Regions from separate parts of the Streptomyces sp. NPDC003042 genome, predicted to be linked through region 1. Evidence: riboswitches for the same ligand, from Rfam matches in the RefSeq annotation. Region 1 holds a riboswitch; each other region holds the start of a gene.
The links. A riboswitch is a leader RNA that binds a small molecule or an ion and turns the genes downstream of it on or off. The one in region 1 is predicted to bind cobalamin.
Positions count from the first base shown of each region.

Region 2: it holds a riboswitch for cobalamin, as region 1 does, so the genes downstream of both, ACWDYJ_RS06675 (ABC transporter substrate-binding protein) here and ACWDYJ_RS34815 (energy-coupling factor ABC transporter permease) in region 1, are expected to answer to the same signal.
Region 3: it holds a riboswitch for cobalamin, as region 1 does, so the genes downstream of both, ACWDYJ_RS30070 (ribonucleoside-diphosphate reductase subunit alpha) here and ACWDYJ_RS34815 (energy-coupling factor ABC transporter permease) in region 1, are expected to answer to the same signal.
Region 4: it holds a riboswitch for cobalamin, as region 1 does, so the genes downstream of both, ACWDYJ_RS02130 (cobalamin biosynthesis protein) here and ACWDYJ_RS34815 (energy-coupling factor ABC transporter permease) in region 1, are expected to answer to the same signal.

Region 1 covers NZ_JBSFTP010000132.1:2,299-7,126, reverse strand. The annotation lists gene ACWDYJ_RS34835 (PadR family transcriptional regulator) at 1-337, opposite strand, end outside; gene ACWDYJ_RS34830 (energy-coupling factor ABC transporter ATP-binding protein) at 368-1,195, opposite strand; gene cbiQ (cobalt ECF transporter T component CbiQ) at 1,192-1,941, opposite strand; gene ACWDYJ_RS34820 (energy-coupling factor ABC transporter substrate-binding protein) at 1,945-2,295, opposite strand; gene ACWDYJ_RS34815 (energy-coupling factor ABC transporter permease) at 2,292-2,993, opposite strand; cobalamin riboswitch at 3,023-3,219, opposite strand; gene ACWDYJ_RS34810 (flavodoxin family protein) at 3,310-4,041, shown strand; gene ACWDYJ_RS34805 (hypothetical protein) at 4,413-4,828, shown strand, end outside.
Region 2 covers NZ_JBSFTP010000008.1:26,026-30,853, reverse strand. The annotation lists gene ACWDYJ_RS06695 (GMC oxidoreductase) at 1-24, opposite strand, end outside; gene ACWDYJ_RS06690 (DUF2207 domain-containing protein) at 306-1,925, shown strand; tRNA gene ACWDYJ_RS06685 (tRNA-Trp) at 1,990-2,063, shown strand; gene ACWDYJ_RS06680 (class I SAM-dependent methyltransferase) at 2,096-2,761, opposite strand; adenosylcobalamin (AdoCbl) riboswitch at 2,885-3,040, shown strand; gene ACWDYJ_RS06675 (ABC transporter substrate-binding protein) at 3,237-4,034, shown strand; gene ACWDYJ_RS06670 (FecCD family ABC transporter permease) at 4,031-4,828, shown strand, end outside.
Region 3 covers NZ_JBSFTP010000083.1:17,391-22,218, reverse strand. The annotation lists gene ACWDYJ_RS30090 (carbon starvation CstA family protein) at 1-1,014, shown strand, start outside; gene ACWDYJ_RS30085 (YbdD/YjiX family protein) at 1,011-1,205, shown strand; gene ACWDYJ_RS30080 (Uma2 family endonuclease) at 1,260-1,844, opposite strand; gene ACWDYJ_RS30075 (GNAT family N-acetyltransferase) at 1,921-2,415, shown strand; cobalamin riboswitch at 2,457-2,590, shown strand; gene ACWDYJ_RS30070 (ribonucleoside-diphosphate reductase subunit alpha) at 2,734-4,828, shown strand, end outside.
Region 4 covers NZ_JBSFTP010000002.1:180,019-184,846, reverse strand. The annotation lists gene ACWDYJ_RS02145 (alpha/beta hydrolase family protein) at 1-518, opposite strand, end outside; gene ACWDYJ_RS02140 (anion permease) at 839-2,119, shown strand; gene ACWDYJ_RS02135 (hypothetical protein) at 2,160-2,381, shown strand; cobalamin riboswitch at 2,547-2,700, shown strand; gene ACWDYJ_RS02130 (cobalamin biosynthesis protein) at 2,738-3,697, shown strand; gene ACWDYJ_RS02125 (cobyric acid synthase) at 3,694-4,828, shown strand, end outside.

The DNA.
Region 1 (4,828 bases):
GCCCGAGCCGCTGCGGCCCGACCACGGCCGCCGCGCGGATCCGCAGCAGCAGCGGGTCGCGCATCGGCTTGGGATCCTGGCTCTCGGCGACCCAGCGGGCCAGCTCGGCGCTGCCGTCGGGCAGCACCTCGTACTCCTTCTTCTGCCCCCGAACGGGTACCTCGCTGGGCAGCTCCCGGATCAGCCCGGCCTCCTCCAGCCGCCCCAGTTCGCGGTAGATCTGCTGGTGCGTCGCCGACCAGAAGTAGCCGATCGACTTGTCGAACCGCCGGGTCAGCTCCAGCCCCGACGAGGGCTTCTCGAGCAGGGCGGTGAGGATGGCGTGCGGGAGCGACATGCCGACATCCTAAGTTTGCGCGGCGTGCGGTCAGCCGCGTACCGACTTCCACGCGGACAGCTCCTGCGGGGTACGGGGGCCGGGGGCGCCCGGGGCCAGCAGGCCGTGCGTGCGGAGCAGGGCCGTCACCGCCGGGGACCAGGCCTGGCGCAGGCCCGCCGACGTGAGGAGGGCCGGGTCCGACAAGAGGGTCGGCGCCGGGCCCACGCGGATGCCCGACGGGGTCAGGACCGCCGCGTCGTCGGCCCAGCGCACCGCGAGGTCCACGTCGTGCGTGGCCATCACCACCGTCGTGTCCGTGAGGCCGGCCAGGACGTCCAGCAGCCGCTCCTGGCCGTCCGGGTCCAGCCCGGCCGTCGGCTCGTCCAGGATCAGCACGCGCGGGGCCATCGCCACCGCGCCCGCGATCGCCGCCCGCTTGCGCTGCCCGTACGAGAGCAGGTGGGTCGGGCGGTCCCGCAGCGCCGTGATGTCCAGGGCCTTCAGTGCGGCGTCGACCCGCTGCCGGACCTCCGGCGCGGGCAGGCCCAGGTTCATCGGGCCGAAGGAGACGTCCTGTTCCACCGAGGCGGCGAAGAGCTGGTCGTCCGGGTCCTGGACCACCAGCTGCACCGCCGTCCGCAGCCGGGTCAGCCCGGACCGGTCGTACGTCACCGCCGTGCCGTCGAGCCGCAGCGTGCCCGAACCCGGCCGCAGGCCCCCGCTCAGCAGCCGCATCAGCGTGGTCTTGCCGCTGCCGTTGCGGCCCAGCAGGACCAGCGCCCGTCCCTCGGCGATGCCGAAGTCCACGCCGGACAGCACCGCGGGCCCGTCCTCGTACGCGTAGCCCGCGCCGACCAGTTCCACCAACGGACTCAACGGGAGAGCTCCTTCAGTACGAGGGTTGCGGCGACCAGCCCGGTCAGGAGGGCGGCGGACGCCGTCAGGAACCGCCAGGACAGCGCCGCCCGCGGTACGAGCACCCGCAGCGCGCCGTCGTACCCGCGCCCGGCCAGCCCCTCCTGGAGCCGCGCCGCGCGGTCGAAGGCCCGGACGAACGAGGTCGCGGCGAGCCCGGCGACCGAACGCCACGCCGCCGCCCGGCCGGTGTTCCCGAGGCGGGCCGCCTGCGCCCGCCGGACCTGGGCCAGGGAGTCCAGCAGCAGGAAGCCGATCCGGTACATGACCAGGGCCACGTCCACCACGGGGGCCGGCACCCCGGCCCGGACCAGCCGGGGAAGGACGTCCGAGACGGGGGTGGTGAAGGCGAAGAGCAGCACGCCGAGCGAGGCCGCCGACGTACGCAGCAGCAGTTCCCCGGCGTGCCGCAGGCCGTCAGGGGCCGGCGCGAGGAACCCGTCCGGCCCCCCGACGGAGACCAGCAGCGGCAGCGCCCCGGTGAAGCAGAAGCCCAGCGGGATCCGGAAGGCCCGCCACAGCTGCCGCCCGGCCACCCCGGCGGGCCCCAGCAATACGGCCAGGGTCGCCGCGGCGACCAGCGGCCCGCCGGGCCAGGGCGGCAGGCACACGGCGGTGACGGTCAGCCCGAACCCCAACAGGGCCTTCTCCAGCGGGTGGCGGCGCCGCCAGCGGCTGCTGTGCGCCGCCACGTCGATCGGCAGCACCGCCTACGGCTCCGGCGTGGCGGAGGGCGCCCCGGCCCCGGCCTCGGACCCCGCTGCGGCGGCGGCCTGGCGCCGGCCCGTACGGACGCCGAAGTAGTACGCGAGCACGCCCGCGCCGAGCGCCGCCTGGAGGGCGAACAGCGCCGACTCGATCTCCGCCGAGGGGGGTTCGTACAGGGGGGAGAACCACGGCTCGTAGTCCGGCTCGATCTCGGTGATGGCCGCCTCCGCCTGCGCGTCGGCGCCCGCGAACGGCTCCTCCTGGCCGTCGCCCAGCCCCAGCGCGAGCGGGAGCACGGCCAGCGCCGCCACCAGGAGCAGCAGCAGGGTGTTGATCTTCGCGTTCCTGGTCATCGGTTCGTCGCCTCCTGCCGCGCCTTGGTGCCACCGGTCAGCCGGGCGACGCCCAGGCGCACCAGGTCGGACTTGCTGGACTGCATCAGCAGCCGCACCACGAGCACGGTCAGCAGCCCTTCGCTGACCGCGAGCGGGATCTGGGTGAGCGCGAAGATGCCCGCGAACTTCTCCAGGGAGCCGACGAATCCGCTGCCCGGGTCCGGGAAGGCGAGCGCCAGCTGGACGGAGGTCACGCAGTAGGTGACCAGGTCGGCGAAGAAGGCACCGAAGAACACGGTCACCATCAGCGGTACGTCGAACTTCCGCAGCAGCCGGTAGACGGCGTAGCCCGCCCACGGCCCGGCGACCGCCATCGAGAAGACGTTGGCACCGAGGGTTGTGAGCCCGCCGTGCGCCAGCAGCAGGGCCTGGAACAGCAGGGTGATGGTGCCGAGCACCGCCATGATCGGCGGCCGGAAGAGGATGGCGCCGAGCCCGGTCCCGGTGGGGTGCGAGCAACTGCCCGTCACGGAGGGGATCTTCAGGGCGGACAGGACAAAAGTGAACGCTCCGGACGCCCCGAGCAGCAGCGTGCTCTCCGGGTTGGCCTTGACCTCACGGGTCAGGGCGCGGACACCGTGGACGACGAAGGGAGCGGATGCGGCGCCCCAGGCGACCGCGTGCAAAGGGGGCAGGAACCCCTCGGCTATATGCATGAGTAGAGAGACCTCTCCAGCACCTCGTGGATGGACGACGCGCCCCGGCCGGTCTCCTGGCTCACGGGTACTGATGCCCTGAACTCCGCCTTCCCGGGGCCGTACGGTCTCCCGCGCGGTCCCAGTGGCTTTCCCGCAGGAGTGGAGCCGGACTTCCCGATCACAGTGGCGAGGGCCGCACCGGTTTTCCACCGGTTTCCCGAACACCAAGGCCCGCTGACCCTAGTCGCCCGCGCCGACCGGTACCAACCCCAAGGCGGCCCGGACGGGCGCGGCGCGCTGGCGATCCCGGCCGGCGGTGGGCAGGGTGGGGGGCGTGCCCGACGATTCCGCCACCGCGAACCACCCCGACTACTCGGACCTTTCCGCCGTCTACGTGAACTGCACCCTCAAGCGCTCGCCCGAGACCAGCAACACCGAGGGCCTGATCTCCAGGAGCCGCGCCGTCATGGAGGCCGCCGGCGCCCGGACGTCCCTGATCCGGGCGGTCGACCACGACATCGCTACGGGTGTCTGGCCGGACATGACCGACCACGGCTGGGAGAGCGATCAGTGGCCGGTCCTCTACAGCCAGATCATGGACGCCGACATCCTGGTGCTCTGCGGCCCCATCTGGCTCGGGGACAACAGCTCCGTCATGAAGCAGGTCATCGAGCGGCTCTACGCCTGCTCCTCCCTGCTGAACGACCGGGGGCAGTACGCCTATTACGGCCGGGTGGGCGGGGCGCTCATCACCGGCAACGAGGACGGCGTCAAGCACTGCGCCATGAACATCCTGTACAGCCTCCAGCACCTGGGCTACGCCATCCCGCCGCAGGCCGACGCGGGCTGGATCGGCGAGGCCGGGCCCGGGCCCTCGTACCTCGACCCCGGTTCGGGCGGGCCGGAGAACGACTTCACCAACCGCAACACGACCTTCATGTCGTGGAACCTGATGCACCTCGCCGCGCTCCTCAAGCGCGCGGGCGGCATGCCGGCCCATGGCAACCAGCGGTCCGAGTGGGACGCGGGCTGCCGCTTCGACTTCCCCAATCCCGAGCACCGCTGACCCGGTGACGACCTGTCGTCGACCCGACGGGCAGCCCGCCGACGCACGTTTCGAGGGCGATGGCCGGGCAGGCGTAGGCAACCCCATGTGCGGTCGCGGAGTTGGCAGTTGACTGTGCTCACCGTGTTGACTGTGTTGATCGTGTTGACTTCGGCGGAGATCCACCAGGATCGCTGCCCAGCACACCCGTCCCGCATCTCAGGAAGGAAACCGGCGTGACTTTCGGGGGACCGAACCCGTACGGCCCGATATCGCGGCCGAACGGGGGTCAGCCACCGCCGCCGCCGGGCGTGCCGCCGCAGCCCGGTCCCAGCCAGTACCCGCACCCCGGGCCGCATCCCTTTCCGGGGCCGCCGCCCTACGCCCCGTACGTGCCGCCCCGTTCGCTGTGGCAGCAGTTCCGCGACGGTGACTGGCCTCCGCTGCTGGAACTGCTGCGGCGGGTGCCCGTCCACGGCTGCGTGTGGGGTGTGTTCCTCCTGTGCCTGTGGCCCCTGCTGCTGCCCTTGCTGGCCTATCCGCTGGCCCGCTCGGCCCGCCGGCAGGCGCACCGGACCTTCCCCCCGCACGTCTACCGCCGCCTCCTCGATCCGCAGGTGATGCGGGTACAGAAGATCAGGGCCTGGGCCGCCCTGGCCGCGTCGCTCCTGATTCTCGTCGTCTACGGCACCGAGTCGGACCTCGCGGAGATCCAAGGGCAGTACATGCTCCGGCTCGCCCTCACGCCGTGGCTGCTGCTGTTCACCGCACCCCTGGTGATCCTGGTCCTGCTCCGGCTGGCTCCCCC
Region 2 (4,828 bases), on a different contig from region 1:
GCTGTACAGGATTTTGTCACTCATGTGACGTTCCTCACTCTCGATGGAGTGAGAACAAGTTCTACTGTCGCCTTCCTGTTAAGTCACTAGATACGCCGGGGTATCTTTTGGCGATTTCCACCCCGGCCCGCCCGCGGTCCGGGCCCGGGATACGCTGCCGGTCTTCACGGGGTGAGCGGGGGCGGATCGTCTTGAGTGCTGCCAGCGGAGCAGGAGCGCGAGCAGGAACAGCGACAGGAACCGGGAGGTCGGGAGCGAGGCGCTGGACGTCGGCGCGGCGGCGTCGGCGCGACGGCCTGATCCGGATGGCCTTGGCCGTGCTGCCGCTGGCCCTCGCCGTGGGGCTCGGCGGGCTGGTCGGGAACACCGAGCGGGTCAGCGGCTTGTGGGTGAGCGCCGAGATCGCCGAGGACGGCAGTGCCCGCATCACCGAGGTCATCGACTACGACTTCGGGTACGGCGCGTCCTCCCGGCACGGCATCTACCGCGACATCCCGGACCTCGCCTTCGACTCACGGAAGGCCGACATCAGCACCACCGAGGACGGGGTCCCGGTCACGCACGAACTGACACGCGGCGACACGTCGCAGACGCGCATCACCATGGGCGATCCCGAGCGCGCGAACACAGGTCTGCGCCGCTACCGCCTCGAGTACACGCTCCAGGACATCGCCCGTGACGGCAAGCTCAACTGGAACGCGGTCGGCGCCGGATGGAAGGTCGACCTCGACGACATCCGGATTCACGTCGTGGCCCCGTACGACCTCACCGGTACGCGCTGCGTGCAGGGCGTGACCGGCTCCCGGCAGAGCTGCACGGCCGTAGAGCCCGAGCCGGGCCATCTCGTCGTCGCGCTCGACGGGCTCGGGGCGGGCGGGGGCGTCACGCTGCACAGCTCCGGCGCCGTGACGGGATCCGTCGGTGGGGCGGCTGCCCCGCCGGCGCCGCCCACGGGGATGCCTGACGGCGACGCGCTCATGAACCCGCTCCGGTCGGCCCTGCTGGCGGCGGCAACCGCCCTGGCCGGCGCCCTGGTGACGGCGCGGCTGCTGCGCCTCGCCGGCCGCGACCGGCGCGCGGACGCGCTCACGCCGAGAGCCGTTCCTCCGGAGGGATTGAGCCCGGCGCAGGGCGGCATCCTGCTCGCCGAACGGGTCGAGCCCCGGCACCAGGTGGCCTGGCTCCTCGGCGCCGCCATCGACGGCCATGTCCGCATCTTCGGCGAAGAGCGGTATCCGACCGTGCGGCGCACGACCCGCCGGGACGAGCACACCGATCCGGCCACCGAGACCGTGCTCGGTGAGATGTTCGCCGGCCGGGGGGAGTTCGACCTCGGCGCCGACGACCAGCGCTTCAGGACGGCCTGGCACACCCTCGGCGACCAGCTGGCCGACTGGCAGCGCACCAGCGGCCTGTGGGACCCGGCCGGCGAGCGCCGCTCCCGCACAGCGCGGCGGATCGGCATCGCCGCGGCGGTCCTGGGCCTGGTCGTCGCGACCGCTCACAGTCCGCTCGGCGGCTGGACCGGCTGGGAAGGGTGGCCGATCGTCGTCGCGGGCGCCGTGGTCGCGGGCGCCGGTCTCGCCCTGTGGCTGCGCGCCTGGGAACTCCAGGGCCGCACGGCCCGCGGCGCGGCGTTGTGGGGTCAGGCGGAATCGTTTCGGCGCTTCATGGCCGACCCGCACCCCACCGACGCTACGGCGCTGTACACCGCCTGGGCGGTGGCCCTGGGCGAACTGGCCGCCTGGCAGCGGGTGGTCACCGCGTCGACGACCGAACCCCCAGCCCCCGCTACCCCTTACGGCCCGGTGCTGGCCGTGGGCCTGATCGCCGCCACGGCGGTCTCGGGAGCGCCCCTGTCCTCCGGCGACTCCGTCGACTCCGGCGGCGAAGGCGGTGGCGGCGGTGGCGGCGGTTCCTGGTGACCGGGCGGGCTCCACGAAATGTGTGGATCTTCAGGCTCCGTCATGCGATGGTTGGTCTCATCGAAGGGGTGTAGCTCAGCTGGTCAGAGCAACGGTCTCCAAAACCGTAGGTCGCAGGTTCGACTCCTGCCGCCCCTGCAACGGATTCGGCCGCCGGTACGGGGCTGATGTCAGACGGGCCGGGTCTGCGTGACGCGCCACAGGCGCCGGGGGAGGTCCCCTTCCTCGAAGGCGTGGACCTCGTCCAGGTTCCAGCCGTCGGCGAGTGAGTCGACCAGTTCGCGGGGGAAGAAGTGCACGGCGAATCCGCCGTGCTCGAAGATGTCGTCGCCGTGGGCGGTACCCGCTCCGTAGTGCGCGTCGCCCGTGTGACGGACGGTGTAGACGAAGGTGCCTCCCGGGCGCAGGACGCGGCGGACCTCGCCGACCGCCGCGTGGATCTCCTGCGTCGACAGGGCCATGCACAGCAGCATGTGCGCGAACACCCCGTCCACGGAGGCGTCCGGCAGCGGCAAGGGCTCACGTACGTCGTGCACGGCGGTGGTCACCCGTCCGGCGAGGCCCTGCTCCCGGGCGGCGTCGGTCAGCTGTTCCAGGCCGAGCGGGCTGAAGTCCGTGGCCCGCACGGTGAAACCCTCCCGTGCGAGGTACAGGGCGTCCCGGCCGTGCCCCGCGCCCAACTCCAGGACGTCGGCCGCTCCGGTCCTGCGGAAGACGGCGGCGGCGTGGACCGCGGGGGCCGAGGGCTGCTCGCCGTACATGCCGGGGTGGGCGCGGTAGGTCCTCTGCCAATGGGCCCGTTGAGCCTCGCCCAGCTCCTTGCTGTCGTCCGCCATGGCCGACCACCCGATTCCGTCGTCTGTTCCGCCGCTCGCGCGCAGTCGGCGTGGACGCCGACGTGCTGAGGAGTGTGCCGCAATCCCCGGCCCCGGAGTGCACGGCGCCCGTCTGGCAGACTGGCCGGGTCATCCAGGCGGTGCAGGACAGGAAACCGGTGTGAATCCGGTGCGGTCCCGCCACTGTGACCGGTATTCCGCCCGCGGGATGCCGGGAGTCAGACACTGACGCACCGCCTCTGCACTTCGACCGGGGACGAGGATCCCCCGGAGAGGCTTCGCCAAGTCGCGTTCCCGCGCCGCCCTGCGCTCACTCATCCCCGTCGCGCTCCTGATACCGCTCGCCACGTGCGGCGGTTCCACCGGCGCCGACCGGCCCGCCGCGCGCCCCGGAGCCGCGCCAGGGTTTCCGTACACCGTCACCAACTGCGGGGTCAGCACCACCTACCAGACCCCGCCCGAGCGTGCCGTCACGATGAACCAGCACGCCACCGAGATCCTGCTCGCCCTCGGACTCCAGGACCGGATGGCCGGCACGGCCTACCTCGACGACTCGGTCCTGCCCGCCTACCGGCCCGCATACGACAAGATCAAGGTGCTGGCCGAGGAGTACCCCTCGAAGGAGATCCTCCTCGGCGCCAACCCCGATTTCGTCTACGGCGGTTACGCCAGCGCCTTCGACATGTCGCAGGGCCGCGACCGCGAGGGGCTGGCCACCTCCGGCATCAACTCCCGGCTGAGCGTGGAGTACTGCACCCCTGGCCCGGTCGGGCTCGAACAGCTGAAGACCGAGATCAGCGAGGTCGCCCGGACCTTCGGCGTACCCGAGCGCGGCGCCGCCCTCATCCAGGAGGAGCAGCGCCACATCGACGCCGTCACCGCGCGGGTGAAGGACAAGGCGAAGCCGGCCGTCTTCGTCTACGACTCGGGCGAGGCCTCCGCCTTCACCTCCGGCGGCAACGGCATCGGCAACGAGATCGTCTCCCTCGCCGGGGGGACGAACGTGTTCGCCGACCTCAAGGACACCTTCGGTGACGTGTCGTGGGAGAAGGTCATCGAGCGCAAGCCCGAGGTCGTCCTCATCTACGACTACGGCGGCACCACCGTCGAGGCCAAGAAGCAGCGTCTGTTGAACGACCCGGCCCTGTCGCAGGTTCCCGCCGTCAAGAACCAGCGGTTCGTCGTCCTCCCGCTGTCCTCGGCCGTCCTCGGCGTGCGCGTCGCCGACGCCGTCGAGTCCCTGGGCCGCCAGCTGCACCCCGACGCCGCGTGAGGCGGCGCGGCCGTACCGCGGCCGTTCTCGTCCTCCTCGGCGCCGCGCTCGTCGTGTCGGCGGTGGCGGGCCTCGCGCTGGGGCCCGTACGGATCGCCCCCGGCCAGGTGCTCGACATCGTGCTCGGCGGCCGGCGCACGGGCGCCTTCGCCTCCATCGTGTGGGACGTGCGGATGCCGCGCGTGCTGCTCGGGGCGGTCGTGGGCGCGGGGCTCGCGGTCGCGGGCACCGTACTCCAGGCGCTCGTACGCAACCAGCTCGCCGATCCGTTCCTGCTCGGCGCCTCGTCGGGTGCGTCGGCCGGGGCGGTACTCGTCATCGTGTTCGGCGCGGGGGCCGGAGCCGGGGCCGCCGGGATCGCGGGCGGGGCCGGCGTGCCGCTCGCCGCATTCGCCGGGTCCATGGCCGCGCTCGTCGCCGTCTACGCCATGGCCAGACGCGGCGGCACGATGACCACCGGACGGCTGATCCTGGCCGGAGTCGCCGTCCAGTACATCCTGTCCGCGCTCACCAGTCTGGTGCTCGTGCTCTCCGCGCACCCCGACCAGATCCGCTCCGTGCTGTTCTGGACGCTGGGCGGGCTGGGCGGGGCCCGCTGGAACGAACTCGCCCTGCCGGCCACCGCCCTGCTCGCCGGCACCGGCCTGCTCGTCACCCTCGCCCGGCCGCTCGACCTGCTGCTCGCGGGGGAGGAGGGCGCGCACACCCTCGGCCTGGACACCGGGCGGTTCCGGGCCGCCGTCTTCGTCCTCACCTCCCTCGTGATCGGGGTGCTGGTGGCGTACAGCGGGGCG
Region 3 (4,828 bases), on a different contig from region 1:
TGCATCATCGAGCCCGGTCTCTTCTTCGCGGTGAACTCCCCCGGCGGCGTCATAGGCACCACCGTCGAGTCCGCCTCGCAGGCCGTGACGAACTTCGGCTTCGCCATCAGCCCGGAGGCCCTCGCGCAGGCCGCGAAGGACGTGGAGGAGAGCAGCCTGCTGTCCCGTACGGGCGGTGCGCCGACCTTCGCGCTCGGCATGTCCGAGATCTTCTCCGCCGTGATCGGCGGGACCGCGATGAAGGCCTTCTGGTACCACTTCGCCATCATGTTCGAGGCCCTCTTCATCCTGACGACGGTCGACGCGGGCACCCGCGTCGGGCGGTTCATGCTCCAGGACACCCTCGGCAACGTGCACAAGTCCTTCAAGGAGGTCAGCTGGAAGCCGGGCGTGTGGCTGGCGAGCGCGGTCGTCGTCGGCGGCTGGGGCTACTTCCTGTGGGTCGGCGTCAAGGACCCGCTGGGCGGCATCAACCAGCTCTTCCCGCTGTTCGGCATCGCGAACCAGCTGCTCGCGGCGGTGGCCCTGGCCGTCTGCACGACCCTGCTGATCAAGTCCGGACGGCTCAAGTGGGCCTGGATCACGGGTGTTCCGCTCGCCTGGGACGTGGCCGTCACCCTCACCGCCAGCTACCAGAAGATCTTCTCCGAGGACGTGAAGGTCGGCTTCTTCGCGCAGCGCGAGAAGTACCAGACCGGCATCGACGCCGGGAAGGTGCTGCCGCCCGCCAAGAACATGGACGACATGCACACCGTGGTCACCAACGCCACGGTCGACGGCGTCCTGTCGGTGCTGTTCGCGGTCCTGATCATCGTGGTGCTGGCGGACGCGGCCCGGACCTGCTTCAAGGCCATCAGCAACCCGGAGTCCGTGAAGCTCTCCGAGGTCCCGTGGACCGAGTCGAAGATCGTCGCCCCGGCCGGTCTGATCGCGACGGCCGAGGAGAAGGCGGAACTCGCGACCGCCGGCCTCGACTCGGGCGGCGGCCGGGCGAAGGAGCCGGTGTCGTCATGAGCCTGCGCAGCGTCCTCGCGCGAGCCCGGTTCTACGTACGGGAGTTCTCGGGGGAGGCGGCCTACGACCGGTACGTCGCCCACGCCCGTTCCCACGCCCCGGACGCGGAGGTCATGACCCGCCGCGCCTTCGAACGCGAGCGCACGGACGCCCGCGAGGCGAACCCCCGCGAGGGCTTCCGCTGCTGCTGAGCCCATACGTACGCAGGGCCCCCGCCCATCCTGGGCGGGGGCCCTGCGGCGTGCTCAGCGCACCCAGTCCTTGAGGGGCTCGGTCTGGAGGGTGATGCCGACGGGTTCGGGAAGCTTGACTTCCTTGCCGAAGGGAACGGTGCGCACAGTCTCGTAGCGGTCGCCATCCGGGTCGCTGTGGACGAGAACCTGGCACTTGAGCCGGTCGATGAGGAGGTAGACGGGGATACCGGTCTGCGCATAAGCGCGCGGCTTCTCGATCCGGTCGCGCCGCTCGGTGTCGGAGTCCCACGTGGTCACCTCGACGGCCATCAGGATCGGGCTCGGATCCACCCAGTGGCCCTGTCCTACGAACGCGTCCTCGTGCGCCAGAACCCCGTCCGGAATGGCGCGGCCCTCCCGGTACTGTTCTGCCTTGATCCCCCGCCCTGGGTGCAGCCAGAACTCCGGGTGGTGCTGCACGCAGATCCGCGTCAGCCACAGAATGACCCGCCCGTGGTCCCCGTCCGGCATGGCCTTGCTCCTCAGCACCCCACCGATGAATTCCAGTCGCAGCCCCTCCGCCTCGCGGGCCGCTGTGCGGGCCAGGTGCTCGAACTCTTCGATCGTCATGTGGGGCCGGTCGGTCATCACGGTCATGCCTCGCTCACCTTCTTCGACGGTGCTCTCCGACGATAGCGCCGACGACCGACACCCGTCCGGCACACTCGACCGCATGGACATCTTGATCAGGCCGGCAGTGCCCGCCGAATACGAAGAGCTGGGCGAGCTCACCGCGCAGGCGTACTTGGGCGACGGGCTGCTGACCTCCGGCGAGGCGTACTACGCGGGCGTGCTGCGCGATGTCGCCGGCCGGGCCGCCGATGGGGAGGTCCTCGTCGCCGCGTACGAGGGCACCGTGCTCGGCGGCGTGACCTTCGCCCCGCCCGGGAGCCCGCTGGCCGACATCGCCGGGCCGGGCGAGGCGGAGTTCCGGATGCTGGCCGTTTCCCGCGAGGCCCGCGGGCGGGGCGTGGGCGAGGCCCTGGTCCGCGCCTGCGTGGCCCGCGCCCGGCAGTTGGAGGGCGTCACGCACCTGGTGCTGTCCACCCAGCGCGGCATGACCGGCGCCCAGCGGATCTACGAACGGCTCGGCTTCGTCCGTACTCCGGAGCGGGACTGGGCCCCGGTTCCGGGGCTGACGCTCCTCACGTACCGACTGGAGCTGTAGCCGCGCCGACACAACATGTGGGGGGTCACGCAAGCGGGCGCCCCCACATGTATGCTCAAGGCTGCTGTCGCCGCAGGGGAATCCGGTGCGAATCCGGAACTGTCCCGCAACGGTATGAAGTGCACCCCTTCGTGCACCCGCAAGTCCGAGGACCTGCCGACAGCGCGCCCGGCTCGACCGAACCGGGTGCCGATACGTCCGGGCCTCGCGGTTGGGCCGGTGGACGCCATGCGGTGTACGCGTACCTGCCACGCCCGCATGCGCTCCGTCGCGCCCCGCCCCGCCGATGACCGGGCCGAGCGAGGGAGAGCTCCCCCCGTGACCATCGCGCCTGCCGCACCGCGCGCCGAGTCCGTTCCGTCCGACCCGCAAGGTCCTGGGGCCGCGCTGCTGCGCACCCTGACCGAGCTGACGGCCGACCTCCCCGACACCGACCCCGGCAAGGTCGCCGCCGCCGCCCTGCGCGGGCGCAGCTCCGTCGCCGACGAGGCCGAACTGCGCGGACTGGCCACCGAGGCCGCGGCGGGCCTGATCTCCGAGGACCCGGCGTACTCCCGTCTCGCCGCCCGGCTGTTGACGCTGGCCGTCGCCGCCGAGGCCGCCGGCCAGGGCGCCACCTCCTTCGCCGCCTCCGTGGAGGTCGGTCACCGCGAGGGGCTCATCGCCGACCGTACGGCCTCCTTCGTACGGACCCACGCGCGCCGCCTGGACGCGCTGGTCGAGCACGCCCTCGCCGAAGGCGCGGACGACCGCTTCGGCTTCTTCGGCCTGCGGACGCTGCACAGCCGCTACCTGCTGCGCCACCCGATCACCCGCCAGGTCATCGAGACCCCGCAGTACTTCATGCTGCGCGTGGCCTGCGGCCTCGCCGCGGACGAAAGCATCCCGGCCGTCGAGGAAGTGGCCTCGCTCTACCGACTGATGAGCCGCCTCGACTACCTGCCGTCCTCCCCCACGCTCTTCAACTCCGGCACCCGGCACCCGCAGATGTCCTCCTGCTACCTGCTGGACTCCCCGCTGGACGAGCTCGACTCGATCTACGACCGCTACCACCAGGTGGCGCGCCTGTCCAAGCACGCGGGCGGCATCGGTCTCTCGTACTCCCGCATCCGCGCCCGCGGTTCGCTGATCCGCGGCACCAACGGCCACTCCAACGGCATCGTGCCGTTCCTGAAGACCCTCGACGCCTCCGTCGCCGCCGTGAACCAGGGCGGCCGGCGCAAGGGCGCCGCCGCCGTCTACCTGGAGACCTGGCACGCGGACATCGAGGAGTTCCTGGAGCTGCGTGACAATACCGGTGAGGACCAGCGCCGTACGCACAACCTGAACCTGGCCCACTGGGTGCCGGACGAGTTCATGCGCCGCGTGAATTCCGACGCCGACTGGTCGCTGTTCTCCCCGGCCGACGTGCCCGAGCTCGTCGACCTGTGGGGCGACGCGTTCGACGCCGCGTACCGCAAGGCCGAGGCGGACGGCCTGGCGCGCAAGACCATGCCCGCCCGCGACCTGTACGGCCGGATGATGCGCACCCTCGCGCAGACCGGCCAGGGCTGGATGACCTTCAAGGACGCCTCCAACCGCACGGCGAACCAGACCGCCGAGCCGGGCTCGGTCGTCCACTCCTCCAACCTGTGCACCGAGATCATCGAGGTCACCAACGACGGCGAGACGGCCGTCTGCAACCTCGGCTCGGTCAACATGGGCGCCTTCGTCGTGGAGGGGGAGATCGACTGGGAGCGTCTGGACGAGACCGTCCGCACCGCCGTGACCTTCCTCGACCGCGTCGTGGACATCAACTTCTACCCGACCGAGCAGGCCGGCCGCTCCAACGCCCGCTGGCGTCCGGTGGGTCTGGGCGCGATGGGCCTGCAGGACGTCTTCTTCAAGCTGAAGCTGCCCTTCGACTCCCCCGAGGCGAAGGCGCTGTCCACGAAGCTCTCCGAGCGGATCATGCTCGCCGCGTACGAGGCCTCCTGCGACCTCGCCGAGCGCAGCGGCCCGCTCCCGGCCTGGGACAAGACCCGCACCGCGCGCGGCGTCCTGCACCCGGACCACTACGACGTCGAGCTGAACTGGCCGGAGCGGTGGGACGCCCTGCGCGCCCGCGTCGCCGAAACCGGCATGCGCAACTCCCTCCTTCTCGCCATCGCCCCGACGGCGACCATCGCCTCGATCGCGGGCGTGTACGAGTGCATCGAGCCGCAGGTCTCCAACCTCTTCAAGCGCGAGACCCTCAGCGGCGAGTTCCTCCAGGTCAACGCCTACCTGGTGGACGAGCTGAAGCGGCTCGGCGTGTGGGACGCCCAGACCCGCGAGGCACTGCGCGAGTCCAGCGGCTCGGTCCAGGGCTTCGGCTGGATCCCGGCCGAGGTGCGCGAGCTGTACCGCACGGCCTGGGAGATCCCGCAGCGCG
Region 4 (4,828 bases), on a different contig from region 1:
ATCGGGTGCTCGCGACTGGCGCCGAGCCCGTGCACGGTGATCACCCAGGTGTCCCGGGCGGCGGGCACGAACCAGGCGGGCAGCGGGCCGAGCTCGCCGGGGACGTCCACGTCGGCGTGGTCGAGGCCGAGGGCGGTGCGCGGGTTGCCCAGGTGGACCTGGGGGGTGAGCGTGACACGGGTGCCGGGGTCGAGGCTGCCGTGGGTGACGGCGAGGAGGCGACGTACGACGGTGTCGGGTTCATGGGGGACGTCGGCGAGGACGGGGCCGACCACCGCGTGCACTCCCGGCGCGTCCAGCCCGTAGGTACCGGGGCGCAGGGACGCCGCCGAGCGGGTCAGCACGACCCGTCCCGCGGCGGTGGAGTGGACGCTGAGCCGGGGGCCGCCGCGCAGGGGGCGGCCCGGTTCGGGGCGCAGGGCGACGTCGGCGGCGTACCGGCCGGCCGCGACAGCGGCTGCTCCGGCACCGATCAGGGTCGTGGTGACGGCCGCTGCCGTCACTGTGGCGGTACGCACCGCTCCAGTGTCGAGGCGCGGGGGCGGACGGGCCACCGGAGGAGATCGTTCCGGGCGGGGCGGCGAAGAGGCGGTCCGGAGGTGATCTGGGTCTCCTTCGGGGTCCACCGGGGCGGGCCTCCGCACCGGAGGTCCCGGGTGGAGCGGTTCATTCACCCGGCTTTGACGTGCATTAATCGATGGATCTACGGCAGAATCGGGACGAAGGTCCCGATCGCGCGCCGAGGGGGGACACCATCGCGCCCCACTCAGTTCACCTTCCGTTCATCCAGATTGCCTACGGTCGCCGAGCCACTGACGTCAAACAGAAGCCTGGGTAAATGGAGCACATAACGCTTCTCCTCGGGATCGTGATCATTACCGCTCTCGTGTTCGACTTCACGAACGGTTTCCACGACACGGCCAACGCGATGGCCACCACCATCTCGACCGGCGCCCTCAAGCCCAAGACTGCGGTGGCGATGTCCGCCGTGCTGAACCTCGTCGGCGCCTTCATGTCCGTGGAGGTCGCCAAGACGATTTCCAAGGGCCTGGTCAACGAGGAAGGCATCCAGCCAGAAGTGATCTTCGCCGCCCTGGTCGGCGCGATCCTCTGGAATCTCGTCACCTGGCTGGTCGGACTTCCTTCCAGCTCCTCCCACGCCCTGATGGGCGGCCTGATCGGCGCCGCGGTGGCCTCGGCCGGCATCGGCGCGGTCAACGGCAGCGTCGTCGTCACCAAGGTGCTCATCCCGGCGATCGCCGCTCCGCTCGTGGCCGGCCTGGCCGCGCTGCTGGCAGCCAAGATCACGTACAAGCTCGGCAACAGGGTCGGCGAGAAGACCTCCGCCAAGGGCTACCGCACCGGTCAGATCGCCTCGGCCGGTCTCGTCTCCCTCGCGCACGGCACCAACGACGCGCAGAAGACGATGGGCATCATCACGCTGGCGCTCATCGCCGGGAACGCCCTGCCGGCCGGCGCCAACCCGCCGGTGTGGGTCATCGTCTCCGCCGGTCTGGCCATCGCGATGGGCACCTACCTGGGCGGCTGGCGCATCATCCGCACCATGGGCAAGGGGCTCACCGACCTTCAGCCGCAGCAGGGCTTCGCCGCCCAGACCTCGGCCGCCAGCGTCATCCTGGCCTCCTCCAGCCTCGGCTTCTCCCTCTCCACCACCCACGCGTGCTCCGGTGCGGTCATGGGTGCGGGCCTGGGCCGCAAGGGCGGCGTGGTCCGCTGGTCCACCGCCACCCGGATGTTCATCGCCTGGGGCCTGACCCTGCCGGCCGCCGCTCTGGTCGCCGCCGGTGCCGAGCTGGTCATGCGCAGCGGTGACATCGGCGTCGCGGCCGTCACGGTCTTCCTCGTGGCCTCCTGCGTGGCCATCTGGTTCATCTCGCGCCGTCAGGTCATCGACCACCACAACGTCAACGACGTGGAGCCGGTCACCGGGGACACCGCGGCCGAGCAGCCCGGTGTCGTCACCACGGCCATGGCCATGGTCGCCGTCCCGCCGGCCACCGTCGCGGCCGGTACGACCGCCGCCGTGACCGACGAGGACCTCAGGGCGACCATCCCGGCCGCCACGACCACTCCGGCGGCTCCGGCCGCCGCGGTCTGACCGAGACATACAGAGACCGAGACATTCAGAAAGCGGCAGTATGAAGATCGACTGGGCAGCACTCGGCTCCGTCTTCGGGGTCAGCCTCACCGCCACCGTCGCGCTCGTGGCCCTCTTCACGCTGGGCCTGGTGGGCCTCTCCAAGCACGAGGCCGCCACCGAGCAGGGCGGGGCCGCCACCCTGGCCCGCAGCGGCGCCTACGCCTGCTTCGCGCTCGTCGCGGGGGCCGTCGCGTACGGGATCTACCTGATCGTCAGCTGAGACGCCACAGGTGAAAGCTCCTTCCGGTTCTTCCGGAGGGAGCTTTCGCATGCCCGGCGCGCGTTCTCACGGCCCGCGTTCTCACGGCGGGGCGACGGCGGGGCGACGGCGCGGTGACCGCGGGCCGACGGCGAGTCAGCGCCAGGTCAACGGCAAGTTGACGGGCGTTCTCGGTGCGTGGTGGACTGCCCGAGCCAATACGGCGGCATGGAGAGGAAGTCCGGTGCGAATCCGGCGCGGTCCCGCCACTGTCACCGGGAAGCGCACGCGGTGCGTGCGCCCCGGGAGCCAGGAACTCTCGCCGCCGGACACGTCGAACCAGGGCGCGGACCCTGAGTGAGGACATACCTGCCACCATGCGTGCCGATCGCGTTTTCGCGTACGGCGCCACGGCGGGCCTGATCGGCGACCGGATCCTCGGGGATCCGCGCCGAGGGCACCCCGTGGCCGCCTTCGGACGAGCCGCCGCCGCTGTCGAACGCGCCCTGTGGCGCGACGACCGCGCCCGGGGCGTCCTCCATACCCTGGTGTGCGCGGGGGGCGCGGCCGCCGTCGGCGCGCTGGGCGCCCGCGCCGTGCGCTCCCGGCCCGCGGCCACCCGTATCGCCCTGACCACCGTGGCCACCTGGGCCGTGGTCGGGGGCACCTCGCTCGGCCGGGAGGCCCGCGCCATCGGCGGGGCGCTCGCCGCCGGGGACGCCGAGGTGGCCCGGGAGCGGCTGCCGCACCTGTGCGGGCGCGACCCGCAGGCCCTGGACGAGCAGCAGATGGCGCGCGCCGTCGTGGAATCGGTCGCGGAGAACACCTCCGACGCCGTGGTCGGGGCGCTGGTGTGGGGAGCCGTCGCCGGGGTGCCCGGGCTGTTGGCCTTCCGCGCCGTGAACACCCTCGACGCCATGGTGGGCCACAAGTCGCCCCGCTACCTGCGCTACGGCTGGGCCTCGGCGCGGCTGGACGACCTGGCCGGCTGGCCGGGGGCACGGCTGACGGCGCTCGCCGCCGTGGTCGCCGGCCCCGACCGGCGGGGAGCCGTACGGGCCTGGCGCGCGGACGCCGCCGGGCACCCGAGCCCCAACGCCGGCCCGGTGGAGGCCTCCTTCGCCGGGGCGCTCGGCGTACGGCTGGGCGGGACGCTGGCGTACGGCGGGCGGGTCGAGCACCGGGCCGTGCTGAACGGTGAGGCGGGGCGGCCGGTGGAGGTCGCTGACATCGAGCGGGCGGTGCGGCTGTCGCGGCGGGTGACGTGGCTGGCACTGGCTTCATGTGTGACGTTGCGGTTTGCCATGTCACGGTGCACTCGGAGGGGGCGCGGATGAGCGGTGCGAAGCGCGGCGGCGGACTGCTGGTCGCGGGCACGACGTCGGACGCGGGCAAGAGCGTGGTCACGGCGGGCATCTGCCGCTGGCTGGCGCGCGAAGGCGTGAAGGTGGCCCCGTTCAAGGCGCAGAACATGTCGCTGAACTCGTTCGTGACGCGCGAGGGCGCCGAGATAGGCCGTGCGCAGGCGATGCAGGCCCAGGCGGCCCGCGTGGAGCCGACGGCGCTGATGAACCCGGTACTGCTCAAGCCCGGCAGCGACCGCAGCAGCCAGGTGGTGCTCCTGGGCAAGCCGGTGGGCGAGATGAGTGCGCGCGGCTACCACGGGGGTCGGCAGGAGCAGTTGCTCGGCATCGTCACGGACTGCCTGGAGCAGCTGCGGGGCACGTATGACGCCGTGATCTGCGAGGGGGCGGGAAGTCCGGCCGAGATCAACCTGCGCCGGACCGACATCGTGAACATGGGCATCGCGCGGGCCGCCCGCTTCCCGGTGGTCGTGGTGGGGGACATCGACCGGGGCGGGGTCTTCGCCTCCTTCTTCGGGACGACGGCGTTGCTGTCCCCCGAGGACCAGTCGCTGATCGCGGGGTACCTCGTGAACAAGTTCCGCGGCGACGTCACGCTCCTGGAGCCCGGAATGGAGATGCTGCGCGGCCTGACGGGCCGGGCGACGTACGGGGTGCTGCCCTTCCAGCACGGCCTCGGCATCGACGAGGAGGACGGGCTGCGCGTCTCGCTGCGGGGCGCCGTACGGGAGTCGGTGGTGGCCCCGCCGGTCGGCGAGGACGTGCTGCGGGTCGCCGTGTGCGCGGTGCCGCTGATGTCGAACTTCACCGACGTCGACGCGCTCGCAGCCGAGCCGGGCGTGGTCGTGCGGTTCGTGGACCGGGCCGAGGAACTGGTCGACGCCGACCTGGTCGTCGTACCCGGTACGCGCGGCACCGTGAAGGCGCTGGCCTGGCTGCGGGAGCGGGGCCTCGCGGACGCGCTGGCCGCGCGGGCGGCCGAGGGGCGGCCGGTGCTCGGGATCTGCGGCGGTTTCCAGGTGCTGGGCGAGCGGATCGAGGACGAGGTGGAGTCGCGCGCGGGATCGGTGGACGGCCTCGGCCTGCTGCCCGTACGCGTGCGCT